2 regions of the Variovorax sp. GW823-FHT04B03 genome follow, and region 2 is predicted to be linked to the other one. Evidence: riboswitches for the same ligand, from Rfam matches in the RefSeq annotation. Region 2 holds a riboswitch; the other holds the start of a gene.

Region 1 (9,424 bases), on a different contig from region 2:
GGCGTGGTCCGGCGCTTCGTCGCCACGGTCGACAACCTGCCGCGCGAGCAGGCGCCCGCGAGCAAGTGGCCCGTGCAGCCCGCGCCGCAGCGCTTCATCACCGAGGGGCCGCAGCAGGGCGGCGTGCAGACCATCGCGGCGAACAACGCTGCGCGCTACAACGGCATCGTGATGCTGGCCGGGGCGGTCGATCCGGCCAAGGCGGCGGCGGTGTATGCGCGGCTGTACCCGCTGTTCCAGCAGGCGTACGAAGAGCTGGGCTATCCGGGCCGCTATTTCAATGACCGCTTCATCGCCGTGATCGACCACCTGCTGCAGGCGCCCGAGCCCACCGGGCCGGTGCAGGTGAAGCTGGTCGAGGTGAAGGGCGACATTCCCTCGCAGCGGCCCTGGGTGCGCTACGAGTACGCCGATCCGAAGCTCGAAACGCTCTCGGCCGGCCAGAAGATCCTGGTGCGCATGGGCCCCGAGAACGAGCGCAAGATGAAGGCCAGCCTGCGCGGGCTGCGCGCGCAGATCGCCACCGGCGAGATCGCGAAGAAGAAGCAGCCCTGAGGCGCGGTGCACTGACAGCGCCCCGCCTGCACGCCCTGTAGGCGCGGGCCGATTGCATGCGGCGCGAAGGGCCGAGATGATTTGCGCCTACGACTTCGAGGGCAAGCCATGAACCTGATGAGCGTCGATCTTTACCAGAGCACCACCGACCCCGGGAAATTCCTGGCGCTTCCCGCCGGCACCGACCCGACCGAACTCATGGGCCCGATGACCTTCGATCGGGACTACGCGCACATCAAGCGCTACCAGGCGGCCTTCGCGTTCGATCCGTCCGAAACCTACGCGGGCGTGAACGCCGCGAAGATCGCCGCGGACCTGCTCACCGTGAAGTGGGCGATGTACCGGCGCGAAGGCTGAACGGCGGGCGGCCTGCGCCGCCGCGCCTTCGTCAGGCCTCTTCGGTTTCCTGGTACTCGCCCACCGGCACGCAGCTGCAGAACAGGTTGCGGTCGCCGTAGACGTTGTCGACGCGCCCGATCGGCGGCCAGTACTTGGCCTGCTTGAGTTCGGCCAGCGGGAACGCGCCGAGTTCGCGCGAGTACGGGTGGCTCCACTCCGTGCCCAGCAGACTGGCGGCGGTGTGCGGCGCGTGCTTGAGCGGGTTGTCGTCCTTCGACCAGACGCCTTCTTCCACGCGGCGGATCTCGCCGCGGATGGTGATCATCGCGTCGACGAAGCGGTCGAGCTCGGCCAGCGGTTCGCTTTCGGTGGGCTCCACCATCAGCGTGCCGGGCACGGGGAAGCTCAGCGTGGGCGCGTGGAAGCCGTAGTCGATGAGGCGCTTGGCCACGTCCTCGGCGGTGACGCCGCTGGTGTCCTTGAGTGGGCGCAGGTCCAGGATGCACTCGTGCGCGACGTGGCCGTTGGGGCTCGCGTACAGCGTGGGGTAGTGGTCCTTCAGGCGGGCGCTGATGTAGTTGGCGCTGAGGATGGCCGTTTCGGTCGCGGCCTGCAGGCCCTTGGCGCCCATCATGCGGCAGTACATCCAGCTGATCGGCAGAACGGCCGCATTGCCCAGCGGCGCGGCCGACACGGCGCCCACGCCATTCGAAGGCACGCCGGCCGTGGCGTGGCCCGGCAGGTAGGGCACGAGGTCCTCGACCACGCAGACCGGACCGACGCCCGGGCCGCCGCCGCCGTGCGGGATGCAGAAGGTCTTGTGCAGGTTCAGGTGGCTCACGTCGCCGCCGAACTCGCCCGGTGCCGCCACGCCGACCAGCGCGTTCATGTTGGCGCCGTCGACGTACACGCGGCCGCCGTGTTCATGCACGAGCTCGCACAGTTCCTTCACGCGGGTTTCGAACACGCCGTGCGTACTGGGGTAGGTGATCATCACGGCGGCCAGGTGGGCGCTGTGCTTTTCGCAGGCGCGCTTCAGGTCGTCCATGTCGACGTTGCCCTGCGCGTCGCAGGCCGTCACCACCACCTGCAGGCCCACCATCTGGGCGCTGGCCGGGTTGGTGCCGTGGGCCGACGAGGGAATCAGGCAGATGTTGCGATGGCCCTGGCCCTTGGCTTCATGGAAGGACTTGATGGCCAGCAGGCCCGCGTACTCGCCCTGCGAGCCCGCGTTGGGCTGCAGGCTGATGCCCGCGTAGCCGGTCGCTTCGCACAGCCAGGCGCGCAGCTGCGCGTCGAGCTGGGCGTAGCCCTGCAGCTGGTCGGCGGGCGCGAAGGGGTGGATGTTGGCGAACTCGGGCCAGGTGATGGGGATCATCTCGCTGGTCGCGTTGAGCTTCATGGTGCAGCTGCCCAGCGGGATCATGCTGCGGTCGAGCGCCAGGTCCTTGTCCGACAGGCTGCGGATGTAGCGCAGCATCGCCGTTTCGCTCTTGTGGGTGTTGAACACCGGGTGCGTGAGGAAGGCGCTGGTGCGGCGCAGGTCCTCGGGAATCAGCGGCGTGGTGTTGGCGGCCAGCTCGTCGAAGCGCGGCATCGCGGTGCCGGCGGGCACGAACAGCGCCCACAGGGTTTCGATGTCGGCGCGCGTCGTGGTTTCGTCGAGCGAGATGCCCAGGTGCTGCTGCAGGCGCTGGCGCAGGTTGACGCCGCCGGCCTGCGCGCGCTCGATGATCGCGGCGGTGTCGTCGCCGGTGCGGATCGTGAGCGAATCGAAGGCGGTGGTGTTCACCGGCTCGCGGCCCATCTGCGACAGGCCCTTGGCGAGGATGGCGGTGAGCACGGCCACGCGCTGCGCGATGCGCGTGAGGCCGTCGGGGCCGTGGTACACGGCGTACATGCTGGCGACCACGGCCGGCAGCACCTGCGCGGTGCAGATGTTCGAGGTGGCCTTCTCGCGGCGGATGTGCTGCTCGCGCGTCTGCAGCGCGAGGCGGTAGGCGGGCTGGCCGTGCGTGTCGACGCTGACGCCGACGAGGCGGCCGGGCAGCGAGCGCTTGAACGAATCGCGGCAGGCCAGGTAGGCAGCATGCGGGCCGCCGTTGCACAGCGGCATGCCGAAGCGCTGCGTGGTGCCGCAGACGATGTCGGCGTCGAACTCGCCGGGGGCGACCAGCAATGTGAGCGCCAGCAGGTCGGCCGCGACGATGAAGGCGGCGTCGCACTGGTGCGCGTGGCCCGCGAGCGGGCGCAGGTCGTGCACGTGGCCGGTGGTGGCGGGGTACTGCGCGAGCACGCCGAAGAACTCGCCGCTCACCATCAGGTGCGGCAGCGTTTCCGACACGGTGCTCACCTTCACCTCGATGCCCAGCGGCGCGGCGCGCGTCTTGATGACTTCGATGGTCTGCGGGTGGCAGTCACCCGACACGAGGAACACGTTGCTCTTGCTCTTCACGCTGCGCTTGGCGAGCGTCATGGCTTCGGCGGCGGCCGTGGCCTCGTCGAGCATCGAGGCGTTGGCGATGGCCATGCCCGTGAGGTCGCACACCATCGTCTGGAAGTTGAGCAGGGCTTCCATGCGGCCCTGCGAGATCTCGGCCTGGTAGGGCGTGTAGGCGGTGTACCAGGCGGGGTTCTCCAGGATGTTGCGCAGGATCACGCCCGGCGTGTGCGTGCCGTAGTAGCCCTGGCCGATGAAGCTCCTGAACACCTTGTTCTTCGACGCCAGCGTCTTCAGCTCGGCCAGCGCGTCGGCCTCGGTGACCGGCGCGGGCAGGCGCATCGGCCGGGCGCGGCGGATGGCCGCCGGCACGATGCCGTCGATGAGCTCCGCGCGCGTTTCCGAGCCGATCACCGGCAGCATGCGCGCCTCGTCCGCTGCATCGATGCCGATGTGGCGGGCGAGGAATTCTTCGGCGTTCTCTAGTTCTTGCAAAGAGGGAAGGGCGGGAATCGGCATGGCGGTGAAGGCTCGGGGAGAAGGAACGAAGGTGCGAGGAAGCTGCTGTTCAGCGGATCAGGATTCGGCGGCGAACTTGTCGTAGCTGGCGGCGTCGAGCAGGGCGTCGAGCTGCGCGGGTTCGCTCAGCTTGACCTTGAAGAACCAGCCGGCGGCCAGCGGGTCGCTGTTGGCCAGCGACGGGTCGGCGCGCAGCGCTTCGTTCACTTCGGTGATCTCGCCCGACACGGGCATGAACACATCGGCGGCGGCCTTCACCGACTCGACCACACCGGCGACCTCGCCTTGCGCGAAGGTCTTGCCCACTTCAGGCAGGTCGACGAACACCACGTCGCCCAGCGCGTCCTGCGCATGCACGGTGATGCCGACGGTGGCGGCGCCGCCTTCGGCCGCCACCCATTCGTGGTCCTTGGTGTATTTGATGCTCATGAAAAAACTCCTCGTGGAAAAAGTGGAATCGGGATGCAGAGCCTAGCCGGGTCTGCGGTGTTCAGTGTCGGTCAGCCGCGGTAGTAGCGCGTCGGCACGAAAGGCATCGTCGACACCTCCATCGGCACCGGCTTGCCGCGCACGATGGCCTGCACGCGCGTGCCGGGCTCGGCGAAGGCGGCGGCCACGTAGCCCATGGCCACGCAGCGGTCGGCCGTGGGGCCGAGCAGGCCGCTGGTGACGGTGCCGATGTCGTGGCCTTCGAGCGACTGCAGCAGCGTGCCGTCGCGCACCGGAATGCGTTCGAGCGCCACGAGGCCGACGCGCTTGCGCGTGAGCGTCTTGTGGTCGGTGTGCCCGGCCGCGCCCGAGGCGACGGCGGTCAGCTGGGCCAGCACCTTGGCCGCGCCCGGGAAGCCGCCTTCGCGCGCACCGCCGGCGCGGCGCACCTTCTGGATCGCCCAGTTGAGCGAGGCTTCGACCGGGGTGGTGGTGGTGTCGATGTCGTTGCCGTACAGGCACAGGCCGGCTTCGAGCCGCAGCGAGTTGCGCGCGCCCAGGCCGACGGGCTTCACTTCGGGCTGGGCCAGCAGCAGGCGGGCGAGGGCGTCGGCGTCCTTGCCAGCCACCGAGATTTCGAAGCCGTCTTCACCGGTGTAGCCGCTGCGGGTGACGAAGGCGGCGATGCCGCCGATCTGCACCGCGCCGCCGGTCATGAACACGAAGCGCTCGATGCCGGGCGACAGCCGCGCCAGCGTGGCCGCGGCCTGAGGGCCTTGCAGTGCGAGCAGGGCGTGGTCGGGCAGTGGCTGCACCTGGCAGCGCGCGCCGATCCTGGCCTGGATGTGGGCGATGTCGGCCACCTTGCAGGCGCCGTTCACGATCACGAAGATCGAACCGTTGCCTTCGTTGAAGAACATCAGGTCGTCGAGGATGCCGCCCTCGTCGTTCAGCAGCAGGCCGTAGCGCTGCTTGCCGGCGGGCAGGTCGATCACGTCGACGGGCATCAGGGTTTCGAAGGCGGCGGCGGCATCGGGGCCGACGAGGCGCAGCTGGCCCATGTGCGAGATGTCGAACAGGCCGGCCGCATCGCGCGTGTGCTTGTGCTCGGCCATCAGGCCGGCCGGGTACTGCACGGGCATGGAATAGCCGGCGAAGGGCACCATTCGGGCGCCGAGCTCCACGTGGAGGTCGTACAGCGGGGTCTTGAGAAGTTGGGCGTCGGAAGCGGAGGAAGCGGCCACGGGGCACTCCAAAGGGGCAGTCGAAATCCATGGCTGCAACGCCACGGGCCACCCCTGCTGTCCGCTTTACCTGAGAGATTCGCCCCACGATCGGGGTTTGCTCCTTCGGTGGGCCGCGTGCAATGCCACGGCCTCTCTCCAGCAAGGAAACGCCGGTGGTTGCCGGCGTCTTGTCAGTCCTTTTGCCTGAGCGTTCGGGGAACCCCTGCGCCTTCGGCGGCCCCGTCGCGCGGGGCTCTCTCCTGACCCGGCGAGTGTAGTGGATCGCGGGGCCGGGGCTGGCGGCTCAGTGCACGGTTTCGGCCGGCGGCAGCAGCTTGTCGATGCGCTCGCGCAGCGAGTCGGCGCGCTCGGGGCCGGCGGCTTTCTCGATCTCGGAGAGCATCAGCGCGGCGATGGTCAGCATGGCCTCGCGGTCGCGGGCCTCGCGCAAGGCGTCGCGCATCTGGTTGGCGAAGCGCGGGTCGCGGCGCACGAACATGCGCTCGCAGATGTCGAACAGGAACATGCGCGTGGTGGCCAGCGAGCGCTTGCCGTCGAAGCTGTCGGCCGAGGTGGCGACCTGGATCGGCTCGGCGGCGGGGACGGGCGTGGGGGCCGGTGCGGGCGGTGGCGCGACCGGTCGTGCGACCTGCAGGTAGCCGCGCTGCATCAGCCCCTGGATCGCCTGCTCGGCCTCGACGCGGCTGGGGAACAGCGGGCTGAAGTCGGTCAGCGAGCGCCGGCCGTCGGCCATGAGCAGCAGGGCGCGCTCACGCTGGCTGAGCGTGCGCTGCCCGGCCTGGAGTTCGTCGCGTGCCTTCTCGGTCTTGGTGGGGAACATGGCGGCCACAGCTTTCGGAGGTCGAAGGCTGCAGCATCGTTGCAAGTGGTGACATCTTCGTGAACCATTTGCCTTACAGGGACAAGGCGGCGCGCGTCAGTTGCCCGCGCTCTCCTTGCGGATCAGCCAGCGCGTGCCCACGCGCTGCAGCTCGAGCGTCTTGCGGTCGGTCTCGGTGAGTGCGTCGGCGCTGTAAATCTGCCGGAACTGCGCGCTGGCCGAGGTGCCCTGAACGCTGATCACCAGCCCCTCGATGCCCACGCTGATGCGCGACTTGCCCGTGATGCGGGCGCGCCGGTCGGCCTCCCAGCGCTCGCGGGTCTGGCCGCGCGCGGGGGTGAAGTCGCTCGCGTAGGCGGCGAGGTAGCGCTCGACGTCGCGCGCGGACCAGGCGGCGGCCCAGGCGCGCACGGCGGTTTCTACTTCGGCGAGGTGGGTGACGGGATTGATGGGGTTGGCGGGGGCGGCTGCTGGTGCAACGGCTGCAACGGGCGCGGCGGCCGGCGTGGCCGCGATACCGGCGGTGGCCAGCAAGCCGGCAGCGACAAGGCTGCTGCCCTGGGCGACGATTCGGTGCATGGCGTCCTTCTCTTTCCTTCTTCTTGTCTGTCAGGCTCGACGTCGAAGCTTGCGTCGATTCTGGCAGTGAAAGAGGAGGCGTGCGGCGTTGAATCGCCCACGGATTTCGGTGGTCCGTGGTTCAGGGCGCGTCCATAGGACACCGGGAGCGCGGGGCAGGGCTCAGGCCGCCGCAGCCTCGCCCGCCATCACCTGCACCGTCCGATTGCGAAGCCGCAAGGCCAGCACGGTTGCGACGCACAGCACGCACAACACCACCGTGAGCGTGACGCCGAGTCCGCGCGCATCCGACAGCAGGCCGAACAGGGGCGACACCAGTCCGCCGACCGAGAGCGCGAGACCGAGCGTGATGCCGCTGGCGGTGGCCGGGTTGCGCGGCAGGTAGTCCTGCGCGAGCGTCACCTGCGCGGCGAAGGGCAGGAACATGCTCATGCCGAGCCATGCGGTGCAGGCCAGCGCCGCGGCAGGCGTCGAGGCGAGCACGAGGCCTGCCATCGCCGGCAGCGCGAGCAGGTAGCCGCAGCGGATCGTGCCCATGCGCCCGATACGGTCGCCGAGCCAGCCGCCGGCCAGCGTGCCCACGGCCCCTGCGGCGGTGAAGGCGGTGAGCGCCGCGGCGCCCTGGAAGGTGCTGCCGTGCAGGTCGCGCGTGATGCGCAGCGAGAGCATCGACAGCACGGTGACATACGGGATCGACCAGCCCACGATGGTCGCCACCAGCAGGCTGAAGGCGCGCCAGTCGTTGTGCGGTTTGAGCACCTGGGCGCGGGCCTGCGCTGCGCGCGCTGCCGTTGCCGCGTGCTGGGCGGCCGCGCTGCGTCGTGCGTTCGCCGCGACCCACACCACGCCCATCGCCAGCGCGGGAATGCCCAGCAGGTAGCTGCGCGACAGGCTGCCGCCGCCGACGACCGTGGCCGCCAGCACGGGCGCGAACGAGGCGCCGATGGTGCCGCCCACCGAGAACACGCTCATCGCCTTCTGCGAGGCGCCGCCGGCCGCGCGCGCGGCCACGGTGGCGGGCGGGTGGTAGGCCGCGATGCCCAGCCCGCACAGCGCGACCGCGATCCAGGTCAGCAGGTAGCTCTGGCTCAGGCCCGCCAGCACCACGCCCAGCGCCGCCACCAGGAAGCCCACGGGCACCAGCCAGGCGCGCGGGTGGCGGTCGGCGTACAGGCCGAACAGCGGCTGCACCACGCTCGACAGCCCGGTGGCCGCCAGCATCAGGCCGCTCACGGCCGTGTAGCTGTAGCCGCGCTCCAGCACCATGAAGGGCAGCAGCGCGGGCACGAGGCCCTGGTAGAGGTCGTTGACGGCGTGGGTGCCGGTGAGCAGCCCGAGTCGGCGCGTGTTCATGCGATGGCTTCTTTCTTCGATGTCCGGTTTGAGAAAAAGGGAGGAAAAGCCATCGTAGGAAGACACGGAAAGATGTTCTCGCTACGAATGTGCAAACATCGTCGTGAAATGGACAAACTGAATCTGCGCCCCGACGAGGGCGAATCGACCCCGCGCGCGGTCGCCGTGCTGGCCACCGATCCGGCGGGCGACGCCTTCATTCCGCCGCATGCGCACCGGCGCGGGCAGCTCATTCATGCGATCTCGGGCGTGATGATGGTCGGCGCGGCGGCCGGCAGCTGGGTGGTGCCGCCGGGGCGCGGCGTCTGGGTGCCGCCGGGCATGACGCACCAGATCCGCATGGCGGGCGAGGTGAAGATGCGCACCGTCTTCGTCGAGCCCGGCACGCGCGCCGACCTGGGCGCCGAGTGCCGCGTGATCCACGTGGGGGCGCTGTTGCGCGAGCTGATCGTGGCGGCCGTGTCGCTGCCGCTGGACTACCCGCCGGGCGGGCGCGACGAGCGCGTGATGGAGCTGATCCTCGACGAGATCGAGGCCGCGCCCGCGCTGTCGCTGCATGTGCCGATGCCGCGCCACGCACGCCTGGCCGCGCTGTGCGAGGCGCTGATCCGCGACCCCGCGCAGCCCGCCACGCTCGACGGCTGGGCCGCGCGGCTGCACATGAATGCGCGCACGCTGGCGAGGCTGTTCGAGCGCGAGACCGGCATGACCTTCGGTGCGTGGTGCCGGCAGGCGCGGCTGCTGCTGAGCCTGCCGCGGCTGGCCGCGGGCGCGTCGATCCTGGAGGTGGCACTGGCGCACGGCTACGAGAGCCCGAGCGCCTTCACCGCGATGTTCCGCCGCACGCTCGGCGTGCCGCCGAGCCAGTACCTGCACCCGCCGGCCTGAGGCGGGTGAAGGCGTGGGCGGGAGCGGCCTGCGCCGCTACTTGAACCCGAGCGCGCGCGGCAGCCAGGTGCTGAGCATCGGCACGAAGGTCAGCAGCATCAGCACCGCGCCGTGCGCCCACAGGAAGGGCACCAGCTCTTTCACCAGTGCCGACATCGGCACCTTCGACACGTTGCAGGTCACGAACAGCAGCCCGCCCACCGGCGGCGTGATCATGCCCAGCGTGAGGTTGAAGATCACGATCATCGCGAAGTG
Region 2 (9,424 bases):
GTACGCGAACACAGTGGCTCCCGCGTCCTGCGCGTCGGCGCCGCTCAGCAGATGGGCAAAGTCATGCCCATAGAAGATGTTGTCCCCCAACACCAGCGCGCTCGGCGAGTTCCCCACGAACTTGTCGCCGATGATGAACGCCTGCGCCAGGCCATCGGGACTCGGCTGCACCGCGTACTGCAGGTTGATGCCCCATTGGCTGCCGTCACCCAGCAGCTGTTGGAAGCGCGGCGTGTCCTGCGGCGTGCTGATGATGAGGATGTCGCGCATGCCGCCGAGCATCAGGGTGCTCAGCGGGTAATAGATCATGGGCTTGTCGTACACCGGCAGCAGTTGCTTGCTCATGGCGAGCGTGGCCGGGTGCAGGCGGGTGCCGGAGCCACCGGCAAGGATGATGCCTTTGCGTTGCGTCATGGGGTCTTCTAGTGTGGGAGGCCGGGAAAAATCAGTCGGTCAGAGCGTCTCGCGCAGCATGCGTGCCACGCCTTCCTGCCAAGGCGGCAGTCGCAGGCCGAAGGAGGTCTGCAGCTTGGTGGTGTCGAGCCGCGAGTTGTGCGGCCGCTTCGCGGGCGTCGGAAAGGCGCTGGTGGGCACGGCCTCCACGGCCTGCGGGCCGGCCTTGAGTTCGACGCCGGCCTGCTGCGCCATCTCGAGCACGAATCGCGCGTAACCGTGCCACGTGGTCTCGCCGCCGGCGATGGCGTGGTACAGGCCGGCCTTGGCCGGGTCTTGCAAGGTGGCGCGGATGGCGTGCGCGGTGATGTCGGCCAGCAGCTCGGCACCGGTCGGGGCGCCGAACTGGTCGTCGATGACCGTGAGCTTGTCGCGCTCCTTGGCCAGGCGCAGCATGGTCTTGGCGAAGTTGCCGCCGCGTGCGGCGTACACCCAGCTGGTGCGAAAGATCAGGTGCTTCGCGCAATGCTGCGCCACCAATTGCTCGCCTTCGAGCTTGGTCTGGCCGTACACGCTGAGCGGGCCGGTCGCGTCTTCTTCTTTCCAGGGCTTGGTGCCGCTGCCGTCGAAGACGTAGTCGGTGGAGTAATGCACCATCAGCGCGCCGATCTGCTGCGCGGCCTCGGCCACCACGCCGGGCGAGGTGGCGTTGAGCTTGCGCGCGAAGTCGGGCTCGCTCTCGGCCTTGTCGACGGCGGTGTGCGCGGCGGCATTGACGATGACGTCGGGGCGCACCGCCAGCACCGTGGCGGCCAGCTGCTCGGGGCGGCTGAAGTCGGCGTGGAAGTCGGTGCTGTCGAAGTCCAGTGCGACCACTTCGCCGAGCGGCGCGAGGCTGCGCTGCAGCTCCCAGCCGACCTGTCCACCTTTGCCGAGCAGCAGCAACTTCATGCGGAAGCCTTTGCAGGCGCAGCGTCGTATTGCTTCTCGACCCATTCGCGGTACGCGCCGCTTTGCACGTTGCGCACCCACTCGCCGTTCGCGAGGTACCACTGGACGGTCTTGCGGATGCCGGTGTCGAAGGTCTCGGCGGGCTTCCAGCCGAGTTCGCGTTCGAGCTTGCGTGCATCGATGGCGTAGCGGCGGTCGTGGCCCGGGCGGTCCGTGACGTAGGTGATCTGCTCCTTGTACGGCTTGCCGTCGGCGCGGGGGCTCAGTTCGTCGAGCAGCGCGCACACGGTGTTGACGATCTCGATGTTGGGCTTCTCGTTCCAGCCGCCGACGTTGTAGGTCTCGCCGAGCTTGCCGGCTTCGAGCACGCGGCGGATGGCGCTGCAGTGGTCCTTCACGTAGAGCCAGTCGCGCACCTGCATGCCGTCGCCGTACACGGGCAGGTTCTTGCCAGCCAGCGCGTTGACGATCATCAGCGGGATCAGCTTCTCGGGGAAGTGGAACGGGCCGTAGTTGTTCGAGCAGTTGGTGGTGACCACCGGCAGGCCGTAGGTGTGGTGCCAGGCGCGCACGAGGTGGTCGCTGGCGGCCTTGCTGGCCGAGTACGGGCTGTTGGGCTCGTACTTGTTCTCTTCGGTGAAGGCCGGGTCGGTCTTGGAGAGCGAGCCGTAGACCTCGTCGGTCGACACGTGCAGGAAGCGGAAGGCCGCCTTCTGGTCGGCCGGCAGGGCGTTCCAGTAGCCGCGCACCGATTCGAGCAGGCGGAAGGTGCCGAGCACGTTGGTCTGCACGAAGTCTTCCGGGCCATGGATCGAACGATCCACGTGCGATTCCGCGGCAAAGTTCACGACGGCGCGGGGTTTGTGCTCGGCCAGCAGGCGATCGAGCAGCGCGCTGTCGCCGATGTCGCCTTGCACGAAGACGTGGTTCGCGTTGCCCTTGAGCGACGCCAGGGTCTCGAGGTTGCCTGCGTAGGTCAGCTTGTCGAGGTTCACGACGGGCTCGTTGCCCTGCGCGATCCAGTCGAGCACGAAATTGGCGCCAATGAAGCCTGCGCCGCCGGTAACCAGGATCATGGAGTCCCCTGCATGTAGAAAAAAGTTTGCTTTACCAAAAATCAACATTCAATTATCCCATCGGTGTGAAGTGCCGATGTACAGGGCTTGGCCGGCTTGCGGGGCCCGCCTACAATCGCCAACAATTGCAGGAGAGCGGGCCTCCACGGAGGCCCTACCGAAGGCGCAAACTCCCATAAACGCTCAGGTCGGCCCGACGAAATTCCAGGCAACGCCACGGAACTTCGGCAAGGGGTCAGTACTGCACTCATCGATACAGCCGTCTGGAGAGCCGCCACGCCATGTGGCGCACCGAAGGAGCAAACCCGCTGCGGGTGCAGCAGGGTGAATCTCTCAGGTACCGAGGACAGGGGGAGCGGCAACTTGGACATCGGTCGTCCGGTTGCTTGCTATTGGTTCAATAGCACTCCACGCCCGCCGTTCAAGCGCTGCAAACTCAAAGGTACTTGCAATGCGTGTGATCGTTCTTGGCGCCGGCCTGCTCGGCGTGACTTCGGCCTACTACCTCCAGCAACTCGGCCACGAGGTGACCGTGATCGACCGGCAGGCCACCCCGGCCGCCGAAACCAGCTTCGCCAACGGCGGCCAGATCTCGGTCAGCCATGCCGAACCGTGGGCCAATCCGAGCGCGCCGCTGAAGGTGCTGCAATGGCTCGGCAAGGAAGATGCGCCGCTGCTCTTTCGCATCCGCGCCGACATGCGCCAGTGGCTCTGGGGCCTGCAGTTTTTGCGCGAATGCACCCCCGCGCGCACCCGCCACAACATCGAACAGATCGTTCGTCTCGGTACATACAGCCGGGAAATGTTGCAGCAATTGCGTCGAGACACCGGCCTGAACTATGACCAGCGCACGCAAGGCATCCTGCACTTCTACACGACGCAAAAAGAATTCGATGGCGCCCTCGCGCCCGCCGAGCAGATGCGCGCCCTGGGCTGCGAGCGGCTGGTCATCTCGGCCGACGAGGCCATCAAGATCGAACCCGCCCTCGCCCACATTCGCCCCCAACTCGCCGGCGCCACCTACACCGCCGAAGACGAATCGGGCGACGCCAACCGCTTCGCGCGTGAGCTGGTGAAGCTGGCCGAGGCGGCCGGCGTGAAGTTCCTCATGAGCCACACGGTGACCGCGCTGCGCGAAGCCGGTGGCAGCATCGACCACGTCGAGGCGACCGACAACGAAGGCCGCTTCCAACGCATCCGCGGCGATGCCTTCGTGCTCGCGATGGGTTCGCTGAGCCCGCTGTACGCCGCGCCGCTGGGCATCCGCCTGCCGATCTACCCGGCCAAGGGCTACTCGGTGACGCTGCCCGTGAAGGACGCGTCGAAGGCACACCAGGTCTCGCTCACCGACGACGAATACAAGCTGGTGTTCTCGCGCTACACATCCGAGTCGGGCGACCGCCTGCGCATCGCCGGCACGGCCGAACTCAACGGCTACGACCGCGACCTGAACCGCGTGCGTTGCGAAGCCATCGTGCGGCGCGTCGAAGAACTCTTCCCCGGCGCCGGCGACACCGAGCGCGCGCAGTTCTGGACCGGCCTGCGCCCGGCCACGCCGAGCAACGTGCCGTTGATCGGCAAGACCAAGCTGCCGAACCTGTTCCTCAACACCGGCCACGGCACGCTCGGCTGGACGCACGCCTGCGGCTCGGGCAAGTCGATCGCGCGCATCGTGAGCGGGCTCGCGCCCGAGGTCGATTTCGCGTTCGCCGGCATGCCGGCGCCCGCGCCGCGCGCCGTGCAGCCCGCACTGGGCTGACACGCCACGCGCCCTGGGTCACGCCTTGAACGTGACCCAGGGCTTGAGCCGCACGGCGCAGCGGATGAGCCCCGCGCTTTCCTGCGCCTCGATCACCGCGCCGATCGGCTTGTAGGCCTGCGGCGCCTCTTCGATGCGGCGCTCCTCGCGCAAGGTCACGCATTGCCAGCTGGCATCGGCGTCGCCGGGTGCGGGCCGCATCGCGCGCACCTCCTGCCGACGCATGCGCCGGCCGGCACCATGGCTGCACGACCACAGCCAGTCCTCATGCCCCAGCCCGGTCGCGAGGTACGAGTGATCGCCCATCGACCCGGGGATCAGCGCGAGGTCGCCCGCGTGCGCCGGCGTCGCGCCCTTGCGATGGATGTTCATGCCGTGCTCGCGCAGCACCACGTTGTGCGGCACGTCGACCACCAGCGTCGACGCCGTGGCGCCCAGCAGCTCGGCGAAGTCCTTGCGCACCAGCTCGGCCAGCACGACGCGGTTGGCCCACGCATAGCGCGCGGCCACGCCCATGGCCTCGAGGTACTCCTGCGCCAACGGCCCGGCCAGGCCGTACAGACCGCTCTTCGGATGGCGCAGGCCTTGCGGCCACTCGGCCCGCGCGCGGTCCATCCAGCGGCCACCGACATGGAACCCGATGTCGCGCGAGCCGCTGTGGATCATCACCACGACCTCGCCCGCCTTGAGCCCCGCGCGGTAGGCCGCGTGCCGGTCCATCACCTGGTCGACGACCTGCAGTTCGACGAAGTGGTTGCCGCTGCCCGGCGTGCCCAGGCACGGATCGCGGAACACCTCGTGGCGCGCGCCGGTGTAGGCCGACGGTGCGTGCCGCGACTGCCCGCCGAAGCTCGCCAGGCCGATGCACGCGCCGATCTCGGCCTGCAGCCGGTCGCGGTCGCAGGTCGCCCAGAGCCCCTCGTTGCGCACGGCGTCCAGGAACGCGGCCGGCCCGTCGTCGAACAGCGCGCGAAACGCCGCCGTGTGCACCGGCACGTCGCGCCCGTTGTCGAGCAGGCTGCGCGTGAGCCGCGCGAGCAGCTGCGTCTTGTGCGGCGCCACCTGGTCCAGCGTGAGGCCGGTGGTCAGCAGGCGCATGCCGCAGTTGATGTCGGTGCCGACCGCGGCGGGGATCACGAAGTCGCCATCGGTGGCGACGACGCTGCCCACCGGCGCGACCGAGCCCGGATGAAAGTCCGGCGTCGCGCAGGCCTTGCACACGCCGTGCGCGCCGTCGGGCGATCGCACGCTGGCAAAGGCCAGCAGCTGGTTCACGGCTTTTTCTTCCAGCGGCAGGCTCTGCGGCAGAAGAACGGTCGCCTGCGCGGCTTCGTTGCGTAAGTGATAGATGCCGTCGCGGTAGTCGACGGCGATGTGGGCGCGCGAAAAGGCGCGCTGGAGTCTCGAAAAATGACTGTGGGTGGGGCTGCCCATGGCTGCAATTCCATTCGGGGAAACCGTGTCGGTTTCCGGGCCCCGTCACATCGCGTGGCGGGGCGAAAGAGATCGACCGCGTGCCTCGGGGCGCGCGGATCACTCTTTCTTGCAGCAGCAGAGATTCAAGAAAGCGGGCGGATTCTAGCGACGCGAAGCACTTGCGAACACAGGGCGCAGGCGCGCGCGTCGTTTTTTCCCATCAGTCCGTCAGTCAGTCAGTCCGGCGCGGTGAACACCGTCAGCACGCCGGTGTAGCCGTACAGGTGATGGCGTGCGATCTCGCCGGCGGCGAAGAAGCCGACCAGCGGCACGTCGCCCAGCGCATGCCGCACGATCTGCAGTTCGGCGCCCGGCGCACCGAAGTGCGGGCCGCCGCGCCCCGAGCAGCTCACGTACACCGCGCCCGCGATGCGCCGCGCCGGATGCGGTGCGGCCTCGGCCTCGCCGGCCGCCACGGCGCGCGCGGTGGCCAGCGTCTGTTCTTCGGGCTCGAGCTCTTCGCGGATCTCGGCGCAGATGCGCATCAGGTCGGCGCGCGCCGCCTGCGCGTTGCGGCGGCAGAAACTCAGCCGCATGCCGGCCTCGGCGTTGTCGGCAATGGCGATGCCGCGCCGCGTCGGGTCGAGGCCGATGATGTGGCGCACCAGCACGTCGGCGCCCAGGTCGCCGGTGCGGCGGATGCCGTCGCTGCCCGCGTCGGCCAGGCCGACCAGCGTGTTGCGCACGGCGTCGATGGCTTCCTGCGGCCGGTCCAGCGACACCTGCAGGTCGGCCAGCAGCACGTCGAGCGCCGGCTCGCCGTCGAGCGACAGCAGCAGGTTCCCGTCGGCCTCGGTGATCTCGCGCTCGCGCGCGCCGCCGGTGCGCAGCGGCTGGCAGCCCTGCGTGACGCGCGACACCAGCCGCACGCCCTCGCCGAACACCACGCCCGACAAGCCGCCCGAGAACACGCCACCCGCCGCGCCGTGGCCGCGGATGTTGCCGTTGCCGCCGACCGCGAACTGCAGCGCCCCGCCGCGGCCGGACGAGAGCCCGCCGAACAGGTAGCCGGTGTCGGTTCGGCCCGCCATCTCGCCGATGAGCTCGCCCAGGTCGGGTGTGGCCGGGTCGGCGTGCACGAGCGCGGTGTGCGCCTCGAAGCCGCTCATTTCGGAACTGCCCAGCGGCGCCACGCCGGAGAACACGCGGTACTGGTCGCTGGGCAGCGCGCACAGCATCAGGCTCAGGCCGGGCTCATCGAAGTACTCGGCGTTGTTGGCCGACACGCCGATGCCGACGGTGCCCGACCAGTCGGTGACCTCGGGCAGTTCGGCGCTCAGGTGATCGAGAATCTCCTGCGCCTCGGCCGCGTAGTGGTCGGTGATGTAGAGCAGCCCGAGCGTCGGGTTCGACGCGTAGTCGGGCAGCGCCATCTGCGCGCGCAACTGGGCCAGCACGAGGCCGGCGGCCATGCGCCATTGCGGGTGGGTGGCATGGCCGGTGGGAAACAGTTTCATGGTGCGTACCGACCCGTGCGTCGTCGTCTGGAAAGGTGTCTGTGAGACGTCAGCGCCGGCCGGAGGTTCGCTTGCGCGCGGCGGTGGACGTGGTTTTCTTGCGCGCGGCGGGTGCCGGCGCGGCTTTTTTCGCTGCGGCCTTCTTCGCGGCGGTCTTGGCGGCCGGCTTGCGCGCCGCCGTCGCCTTGCCGATGACCTGCCCCACGGCGTCGGCCAGCGGCTGCGCCATGGCCGGCACCTTGAGCTGCGCCGCATCCTGCAGCGCCGTGCTCGCGATCTGCTGGAACTGCTCGGTGAGCGAGCCCCACCATTGCATCGGGTCGACCACCCCGGCGGCGCCGTTGGACGCTGCGGGCTTGGCGCGCGAGGTCTTCTTCGGCGCCGGGGTTTCCTCTTCTTCCGCTTCTTCCTCGGCCTCGTCGAACTCTTCTTCCTCTTCCTCGACAGCTTCCGGTTCGGGCCGCGGTGCGGGGGCCGGGGCGGGAGCCGGTGCAGGTGCCGGCGCCATGGCCGCAGCCTGCTTGGTGAACGCGCTGGCGATGTCTTCCATCCGCACGTTCATGCCGCGCAGGGTCGACAGCGTCATCTTCTGCACCTCGAGCGCCTGGATGGTCGCCTTGAGCGCGTGGCCGTTCTGTTCGAGCCAGTACTGGACCGTCTTGAGTTCCTGGATGCGCTTGTCGACCTCTTCGACGCTCATGGTCGGCGCGACCCAACTCGCGAGGCTGGGGATGCCGGGCACCGCGCCGGAGCCCGCGGCGGCACCGCCGGCGAGGTTCTTCAGGAAGTCGAATCCGGGGACGAACTGGCTGAAGTCGAAGGGTTTGCTGGCGTTGCTCATGCGGGAGGTCTCCTGGCTGGGTTTTCTTGTGTTGCCAGCTTACTCCAAGCCCCTTGCCAGCGAATCAGAGCTCGTCCCTGACCCGGCTGAAAACCTTCCAGAAATTCGCGTCCTGCGAGGTCGCGAAGTTGATCCGCATCATCGTGCTCGGCGGGCGGCGCGCATGGAACAGCGAACCCGGCGCCAGCAGGTAGCCCTGGTCGAGCATGCGTTGCGTGAGCGCGTCGGTGTCCACGCCCGTGTCGACCCAGCCGAACAGCCCCGCCGGCTCCGAGGCGAAGGTGCAGCCGTGCGACATGGCCAGCTTCACCGCGCGGCCGCGCGCGCCGTCCAGGCGGATGCGCACGCGCTCCGAATGGCGGCGCAGCTGGCCCTGGTCGATGCACCACGACAGCGCCCGCTCGAACAGCGTGGGCGAGGTCAGCGTGGCCAGCAGCTTGGTCTCGAGCAGCCGCTCTTTCAGCGCGGGCGAGGCGGCCAGGAAGCCGATGCGCCAGTTGGGCGCCAGGATCTTCGCGAAGCCGCTGACGTAGATGGTGCGCTGCAGCCCGTCGAGCGCGCTCAGGCGCGTGGCGTGCTCGGGCGCGAGGTGGCTGTAGGTGTCGTCCTCGACGATGTGGAAGTCGTGTTCGTTGGCCAGCTTGAGCACGCGGTGCGCGCTGCCCGGCGTGAGGCTGTAGCCGGTCGGGTTGTGCAGCACGCTCACGCTCACGAACAGCTTGGGGCTGTGCAGCTTGCAGTACTGCGCCATCACGTCCAGATCAGGCCCGTCGGCACGGCGCGGCACCGGCAGGATGCGCATGCCCAGCGCCTCGAGCCGGGCGAACTCCAGCGCCCAGCCGGGCTCCTCGACCATCACCGGATCGCCCGCGCGCAACAGCGTGCGGCTCACGATGTCCAGCGCGTGCGTGGCGCCGATGGTGGTCACGATCTGGTCCGGCCCGGCCGGCACGTTGATGCGCACCAGCTTCTGCGACAGGCTGCGGCGCAGCGCGAGGTCGCCCGAAGGCTCGCCGTATTGAAGCGACAGTTCCTGCAGCGCCGACGTGGTGGTCACGCGGCGCACCGCGGTCGCCAGGAAGGTCGAGGCCATCCAGTCGGGCGGAAACACGCCCATGCCCGGCTGCGGCTTGTCGCTCGGGCGGTGGAACATGCTGCGGATCAGCGAGCTGGCGTCGGCCGGCACGCGCGAGGCCATCATCGGTGGGACCTCAGGCGCGGCATGCGCCGGGTTGCGCGAACTCTCGGGCGCCGGCGCCGCGTCGCGCACGTAGAAGCCGCGCTGACGGCGCGCCTCGACGAGGCCCTGCGCGAGCAGCTGGTCGTAGGCGGCGACCACGGTGTACGGGCTCACGCCCTGCTGGCGCGCGCATTCGCGCACCGAGGGCAGGCGCGCGCCGGGGGCCAGCAGCCGGTTGCGGATGCGCTCGGCGAGGCGGTCGGCCAGCTGCCCGGTCAGGGACTGGGTGGA

The links. A riboswitch is a leader RNA that binds a small molecule or an ion and turns the genes downstream of it on or off. The one in region 2 is predicted to bind glycine.
Region 1: it holds a riboswitch for glycine, as region 2 does, so the genes downstream of both, gcvT (glycine cleavage system aminomethyltransferase GcvT) here and AC1RAD_RS02640 (D-amino acid dehydrogenase) in region 2, are expected to answer to the same signal.

The regions. Positions count from the first base shown of each region.
Region 1 is NZ_JBXAIT010000003.1:685,679-695,102, reverse strand. It holds gene AC1RAD_RS16335 (DUF3014 domain-containing protein) at 1-555, shown strand, start outside; gene AC1RAD_RS16330 (hypothetical protein) at 664-912, shown strand; gene gcvP (aminomethyl-transferring glycine dehydrogenase) at 944-3,853, opposite strand; gene gcvH (glycine cleavage system protein GcvH) at 3,911-4,282, opposite strand; gene gcvT (glycine cleavage system aminomethyltransferase GcvT) at 4,354-5,526, opposite strand; glycine riboswitch at 5,574-5,678, opposite strand; glycine riboswitch at 5,691-5,781, opposite strand; gene AC1RAD_RS16310 (hypothetical protein) at 5,813-6,349, opposite strand; gene AC1RAD_RS16305 (L,D-transpeptidase Cds6 family protein) at 6,446-6,928, opposite strand; gene AC1RAD_RS16300 (MFS transporter) at 7,091-8,281, opposite strand; gene AC1RAD_RS16295 (AraC family transcriptional regulator) at 8,390-9,169, shown strand; gene AC1RAD_RS16290 (TRAP transporter large permease) at 9,206-9,424, opposite strand, start outside.
Region 2 is NZ_JBXAIT010000001.1:594,647-604,070, reverse strand. It holds gene rfbA (glucose-1-phosphate thymidylyltransferase RfbA) at 1-414, opposite strand, end outside; gene rfbD (dTDP-4-dehydrorhamnose reductase) at 454-1,344, opposite strand; gene rfbB (dTDP-glucose 4,6-dehydratase) at 1,341-2,420, opposite strand; glycine riboswitch at 2,539-2,629, shown strand; glycine riboswitch at 2,674-2,780, shown strand; gene AC1RAD_RS02640 (D-amino acid dehydrogenase) at 2,872-4,179, shown strand; gene AC1RAD_RS02635 (RtcB family protein) at 4,198-5,613, opposite strand; gene AC1RAD_RS02630 (FIST signal transduction protein) at 5,832-7,112, opposite strand; gene AC1RAD_RS02625 (PhaM family polyhydroxyalkanoate granule multifunctional regulatory protein) at 7,162-7,953, opposite strand; gene AC1RAD_RS02620 (aminotransferase-like domain-containing protein) at 8,018-9,424, opposite strand, start outside.